Regions from separate parts of the Salimicrobium jeotgali genome, predicted to be linked through region 1. Evidence: a T-box and tRNA genes for the amino acid it is inferred to sense, from the RefSeq annotation. Region 1 holds a T-box; the other regions hold tRNA genes.
What was found. A T-box is a leader RNA that pairs with one kind of tRNA and senses whether it is charged. The one in region 1 lies ahead of argS (arginine--tRNA ligase), so its partner is inferred to be a tRNA-Arg.
Positions count from the first base shown of each region.

Region 2: it has a tRNA-Arg gene. The T-box ahead of argS (arginine--tRNA ligase) is inferred to sense a tRNA for this amino acid. The anticodon was not compared.
Region 3: it has a tRNA-Arg gene. The T-box ahead of argS (arginine--tRNA ligase) is inferred to sense a tRNA for this amino acid. The anticodon was not compared.

Region 1 is NZ_CP011361.2:2,071,453-2,073,718, reverse strand. Features, by position in the region: gene argS (arginine--tRNA ligase) at 1-1,223, opposite strand, end outside; T-box leader at 1,305-1,515, opposite strand; gene AAV35_RS10415 (thioredoxin family protein) at 1,614-1,940, shown strand; gene AAV35_RS10410 (NADH-dependent flavin oxidoreductase) at 1,982-2,266, opposite strand, start outside.
Region 2 is NZ_CP011361.2:2,680,697-2,682,962, forward strand. Features, by position in the region: gene AAV35_RS13745 (DUF3862 domain-containing protein) at 1-732, shown strand, start outside; tRNA gene AAV35_RS13750 (tRNA-Arg) at 916-988, opposite strand; gene AAV35_RS13755 (deoxynucleoside kinase) at 1,122-1,763, shown strand; gene AAV35_RS13760 (deoxynucleoside kinase) at 1,760-2,266, shown strand, end outside.
Region 3 is NZ_CP011361.2:712,746-715,011, reverse strand. Features, by position in the region: gene AAV35_RS03530 (sugar-binding transcriptional regulator) at 1-441, opposite strand, end outside; gene AAV35_RS03525 (glutaredoxin family protein) at 574-813, opposite strand; gene AAV35_RS03520 (hypothetical protein) at 883-1,107, opposite strand; tRNA gene AAV35_RS03515 (tRNA-Arg) at 1,280-1,353, opposite strand; gene clpP (ATP-dependent Clp endopeptidase proteolytic subunit ClpP) at 1,543-2,121, shown strand.

The DNA of each region.
Region 1 (2,266 bases):
TGTTTCAGGTCGTGGAAAATCACCGCTCCTGTCCCTATGTCGGCATTGCCTCCGGCCCGTTCCCGGGCTTCTTCGAGTACGTCTTCAAGCAGAATGGTTCTCCCTTTCCTCGTCGACATTTTTTTTCCGTCCTGAAGCATCATGCCGAAAGAGATGTGTTTCATGGAGGAAGCCCAGAGGAAGCCGGCTTTTTCGAGCACCTTCCGAATCTGCTCAAAGTGGAGCGTCTGTTCATTTCCGACTACGTACAAACTTTCAGCGAAATGATAGGCCCGATAGCGATCGATCGCAGCCGTAAGATCTCTCGTAGCATAGGTGGTCGTGCCGTTACTTTTAACGATCAGGCAGGGAGGGAGGTCATATTCATCCAGGCGCACTACGAGGGCCCCTTCGGATTGTTCGAGCAGTCCTTTTTCCTCAAGTATCGCTATCGTTTCTCCCATTTTATCACTATAGTAAGCTTCACCCCGTGTCAGATCGAAAGTTATATCAAGCTGTTTATAAATCTTGTCGAACTCTTCGAGAGATAATTCACGGAAACGACTCCACAGAGCTGCGGCTTCCTCTTCTCCTTCTTCAAGACGCTTGAACCAGTCGCGTCCTGCTTCTGTAAGTGACGGGTTTTGTTTTGCCTCTTCGTGAAATCTGACGTAAATATCCGAAAGCATTTTCAGAGGATTTTCTTGTAATGTATCTTTATCCCCCCATCTTTCGTAGGCAGCCAGCAGATGACCGAACTGAGTACCGTAATCGCCTATATAATTGATTTTCACTGGTTTATAACCGCAATATTCGGCGAGCAGCCCCAGAGAATTCCCGATAATTGTAGAACGCAGATGTCCCATGGAGAAGGGCTTTGCTATATTTGGGGCCGATAAATCCAGCACTACACGCTCACCATTTCCGAAACGGTGACGGCCGTAGTCGATATGGGTAGCACGGCGGAGGATGTGGTCGGTCATGAAAGACTGGTCGAGAAAAATATTAACGTAGCCGTGAAGGGCTTCCGTGTCCGCAAAAATAGGGTGATTCAGCTGAGCGCTTACATCCTCCGCTATATTTTGAGGATTTTTTCTGAAGTGTCGGGCCAGGAAAAAGCACGGGAAGGCTATATCCCCATGGCTGCTGTGCTTCGGCTGCTCAAGTTTCTGTTTCAGGTCTTCCGGAGTGAACTCCTCTCCAAGAATGTGAGCAAGCTGTAACGCGATGATTTCTTTTTCCATATTTCCATCTCCTTTCCGAATCGAACCAGGTTTTTGTGTACTGTATAAAAGTTATGTGACATAAAAAAAGCCCCCACGTCGTAAAGAGACGTGGGGGCGCCGCGCGGTACCACTCTTTTAGCCTTAAGGCCACTTGATCGGATAACGGGGTCCATCCCGGCGGCAGAGCTACTTACGTTCACTCCCGCACCTCAGAAGTCCGGTTCTTCCATCGTTTTTTGCCGGGCTCCCACCATCCCCAGTTCGCTGTTGAAAAAACAGAATAGATTACTCTCTTCATCAAAGGTGATATGTTATTATTAGAAAACATAGCATAAGAAGAAAAGTAAATCAATAATCGGATTAAAAATGAAAGTGCAGGGAAAAGACAAAGTAGAGGTGAAGATTTCTATGGAAAAGTTACAGACGATTACAGAAGCCAGACAAATAATTTCCGAAGAGAAACTGTCGCTGGTGTATATTTCCCAGCCGACCTGTTCTGTCTGCCATAGCCTGAAACCGCAGGTGGAAGAGTTGCTTGAGAGCTATCCGGAAGTAAAAGCGATTCACCTGGATGCAACTGAAATTCCGGAGGTATCCGGAGAATTTCAAGTGTTTACGGTACCTGTGGTACTGGTCTATTCAGAAGGAAGAGAACTTATAAGAGAAGCACGTTTCGTACCGGTGGGAGAACTGGATTATCAGCTGAATAAATTGCAGGATGCCATGAACGCATAAGAAGAGCCGCTCTCCAAAAGAACGGCTCTTCTTTATCATTGCTACACTTTTCTCGGAATCCATCCCGGAACACTCATTATTTTTGACCACATCGGTTCGGGAATCACCAGCTCTTCCTGCGCTTCCATATCCATTTCCGTAACTATGTGGTCTTCCTGTCCTTTTTCCACTTTCACAGCCCAGTCCGGGTCGATAAGAAGCTCTCTTCCTAAAGCCAGCAGTGGTACGGTTTCGAGTGCTTTTTCCGCATCTTCTTTTGTTCTTATTTCTCCGACGCCGACAAGAGGAAGGTCAGCCCCGATCTGGTCTCTGATCTGCCGAATGAC
Region 2 (2,266 bases), 610 kb from region 1:
AAGTTTTTCAAGTTCGGTTGTTTAGGGATCATAGGAATCATAGTTCTTGGTACTGTGATCGCTGCTTTAGGTGGAGGAGATTCAACTGAGAATACATCCTCGAATGAAGAAAACCAGACAGAAACAACCAGTGAAAAACAAAGTCAGGAAAATGACGGCGAAAGCCAAAATCAAAAAAATGAAAATCAGAGTGAAGAAAATACCGAACAGTCTTCTGGTAATTCTACTTCTGAAAATACATCCTCTAAAAACGACGAAACTATAAGTGCAGAGGAATTTGATCAGATTTCTAACGGTATGAGCTATGAGAAAGTTGTAGAAATTATAGGAAGTGAAGGCAGTCTTCAATCTGAAACGGGTGAAAAAGGGACTCAGTTTCACACAGTTATTTACTCGTGGGACGGAGAGTCAGGGTTCGGTTCTAACGCAATGCTTACTTTCCAAAACGAGAAACTACAAAGTAAATCACAAGCCGGAGTGGGAGACGGCCGTTCTTCAGACGTAACGATCACTTCGGAAGAATTCAATCAGATTGAAAATGGAATGAGTTCTGATGAAGTATTTGAAATTATTGGAGGAGAAGGAGAAATTACTTCTGAGAGTGGAGAACCGGGAAGTCAATTTTACACGGTAAGCTACACTTATAGTGGGGAAGCCGGCCTGGGGTCCAACGCCACTCTAATGTTCCAGGGCGGAAAACTGTCCTCTAAGTCACAGTTCGGACTGGAATAAAACCGGAACGACATTTCTGCTTTTCAAAGCTTAATGAATGGTTTACGTCCTTTTGTGCAAAAGGCAATAGAAAACCTCCTTCCGAATACAGATTACGAAACGGAAGAAGGTGCACGTACCACTTTTAGTATAAAACTTTAACTGCATTCTCATCGGTGGAATCACCGCTTATAAACTGCGAAACGCCCCCGGCAGGATTCGAACCTGCGACACATGGTTTAGGAAACCAATGCTCTATCCCCTGAGCTACGGGGGCACAAACGTTATTATACTACCATTTCCCTTTTATGCAAAGATAAAATTCTTCCTCCTCGTGCCTTCCCTGACCGGTGTGTGATAGAATATACTTTGTCTGTTCGAACGGATGTATAAAAAGGAGGAAGACAGTAATGGCTCAACTGCCTTTTATAGCTGTGGAAGGTCCGATCGGTGTAGGAAAGACCTCCCTGTCCAAGAAAATAGCTGCGCATTTCAAATTTCAATTATTGGAAGAAATCGTAGAAGAAAATCCTTTCCTCGGTAAATTCTACGACAATATCGAAGAATGGAGCTTTCAGACAGAGATGTTTTTCCTCTGTAACCGGCACAAACAGCTTGAAGATATAGAACATAAATTTTTGAGGGAAAGCAAGCCCGTCGTCGCGGATTATCATATCTTCAAAAATATGATTTTTGCAAAGCGTACACTAAAAGAAGAACATTTCCGCAAATATTCCCGTATCTTCGATATTCTGACCGGAGATATGCCGCGTCCTAACATGGTCATTTATGTACATGCGGGACTCGATACGCTATTCGAGCGTATACGGAGGCGGAACCGGGACGTGGAAGCGAATATACAACCTGAGTACCTGCAGCAGCTGTCCGATGATTATGAGACATTCATGGATCAGTTCGAAGAAACCCACCCCGATATTCCGGTCATACGTCTGGACGGGGACCGTCTTGATTTCATCAAACATCAGCGTGACCTTGACTATATACTTGAAAAAGTTGGAAGCTACCTGAGCAAAGGAGAAGTGATCAAATGAACGCACGTGAAAAATACGGGATCCCGCACGACAGTGTGATTACCGTAGCCGGTACGGTAGGTGTCGGGAAGTCGACGCTCACGACATCTCTGGCTCAGGCCCTGAACTTCCGTACGTCGTTTGAAAAAGTGGAAAAGAACCCTTATCTGAACAGTTTCTATAAAGACTTCGAACGGTGGAGTTTCCATCTGCAGATCTACTTTCTCGCAGAGCGGTTCAAAGAACAGAAAAAAATCTTCGAATATGGTGGCGGCTTCGTCCAGGACCGCTCCATTTATGAAGATACCGGTATCTTCGCGAGAATGCATTACGATCAGGGTACCATGTCCCCTACCGATTACGAGACGTACACCAACCTGTTTGATGCGATGGTCATGACCCCCTATTTCCCGCACCCGGATCTGCTTATCTATTTGGAAGGGTCATTCGATGACGTCATCGAACGCATCAGAGAACGCGGCCGGCCGATGGAACAGGAGACACCGACTGCTTACTGGGAAGAA
Region 3 (2,266 bases), 1.3 Mb from region 1:
CACTGCAAGCGTCTGACCGGGTCCCGCAATAGACTGCAGGTACGTGACACACGCTTTTCCCATTTCCTCTTTCACCCACTCGGACTCGTCGCTGTCGCCGGGTACGACGATGACAGACTCCAGTTTTAGCTTTTCCCTTAAACGGTCTTCTAAAACCTTCACCCCTGAAACTTCCCTCATGTAAGGGGCCATGTTCTCAAGCAGGGACTTTCCTTCCCCGGTAAGCAACAGCCCCCGCGTAGTCACCTCCACCATTCCGCCGTTTTGCAGAAAGGTGACTTCGGAGCGTATGCTGCGCTCCTTGAGATTCAGGTTATCCGCAAGCGTCCTGCGTCCGATCGGTTCCATAAGTGAAACGTAATGGAGAAGCCGATATCTGTTCTGAATAATCTCCAGAACATCCGGATAAAGTTTCTTCTGTAATTCTATCCATTCTTTCATAAACATTGCTCCTTCAGTTTAAAAAGAAGATTGGGGCAATAACGTCCCACTACATCATTTTGTGTCCCGCTAGGAGCAAAAAAATATTTCCTTCACAAACTATACTACCAACTGCTGTTGAAAAGTGCAAGTTTAATACTTCTGCAAGCGCTCTCTTACAGCATTTTCGCTCAACTGCGGAAAAATGAGTTCCTCGCCATTCACATGTACGACCGGAATCTGGAGGGCGTACTTTTCATGAAGATCATCGTCCTCCTCTATATCCTTTTCCCGAAATTCAAAAGAATAATCATAAGCGAGCAGATCTATCCAGACTTTCACTTCTTCGCAAAGCGAACAGTTATTTCTTGAAAACAGAGTGATTTCGTTCATCTCCATCCCACCTTCACTTCCTCTTCATTTTACCACTGATGGAAAAGTTTTTCACTTAAAAAGAAGCAGCTAGGAAGCATGCTTCTTTCCATCGTAATAACCGCTGTCTATTTTTCTTTCTTTCGATTGAAGGAACGTGATCAGTTCTTTTTCCACCGTCCATCTGGGAGCCCGTTCTATCAGTTCATGATTAAAAGAAATTCTGCTCTGTGTCTTCATATCGAACAGATGAATTCTCCGGCTCTCCATCAACTGTTCCGTCCATAAAATCGTAAAGCGGATAACTTTTGCCATAGCAGTACCTCCCTGGTCCAAAGCGATTCAGCCGGATGCCTGCACGACTTTTAAGTCGAACAGTTCCGGCTGTCTGACCTTTTCTGAATGAAGAACACCAATGATTTCACTGCTTATATTGTAACAAAAAAGCCCTCCAAATGATATTGGAGAGCTTTCCGGTATATACAAGTGCGCCCGAGAGGACTTGAACCCCCGACCTATAGAACCGGAATCTATCGCTCTATCCAGCTGAGCTACGGGCGCATATCGACACAAAAACCATTATAAAGGGTATGTCTTCAGAACGCAAGTCCCCTTTAAATGTTTATTTCATCCGGGTTAGGGAAACAATATTCGTGGATATGAAAGTAAATTGTTTGACCTTCATTGACCATAAAGGTATGATGAACATACAAAATCATTCATTGAGAATGTAATGAGGAGGAATACATTATGAATCTAGTACCAACAGTAATTGAACAGACGAACCGCGGGGAACGGGCTTATGATATTTATTCCCGGCTGTTAAAAGACCGGATTATCATGCTCGGCAGTCCGATCGATGATAACGTATCGAACTCGATCGTAGCCCAGCTTCTATTCCTGGCTGCGGACGATCCCGATAAAGACATCTCCCTGTACATCAACTCTCCGGGCGGTTCCATCACTGCCGGTATGGCTATCTTTGATACGATGCAGTTCATTAAACCGGACGTTTCCACTATCTGCACAGGTATGGCAGCTTCCATGGGTGCTTTCCTGCTTAACGCCGGTACGGAAGGCAAGCGCTACGCACTTCCGAACAGTGAAGTGATGATCCACCAGCCACTCGGCGGTACTCAGGGTCAGGCTTCCGACATCGAAATCCATGCCAACAGAATCATCAGAATGAGAGAGAAACTGAACAAGATTCTCTCCGAGCGTACCGGTCAGCCTTATGAAGTTATTCAGCGCGACACGGACCGTGACAACTTCATGGATGCTCACGAAGCAGTGGACTATGGTCTGATCGACAAAGTAATGGAGAACTAATTTCACTATTACGACTCTATATTGAAAAACACTTTAAAAGCGGGCAGTATGGATCTTTTCCATACTGCCCGCTTTTTTTATTTGGTGCACCTCTTTCCTTCCCTCCACGTGCTCCCGAGGGAGTTGAAGGGAAGGATTATCACGT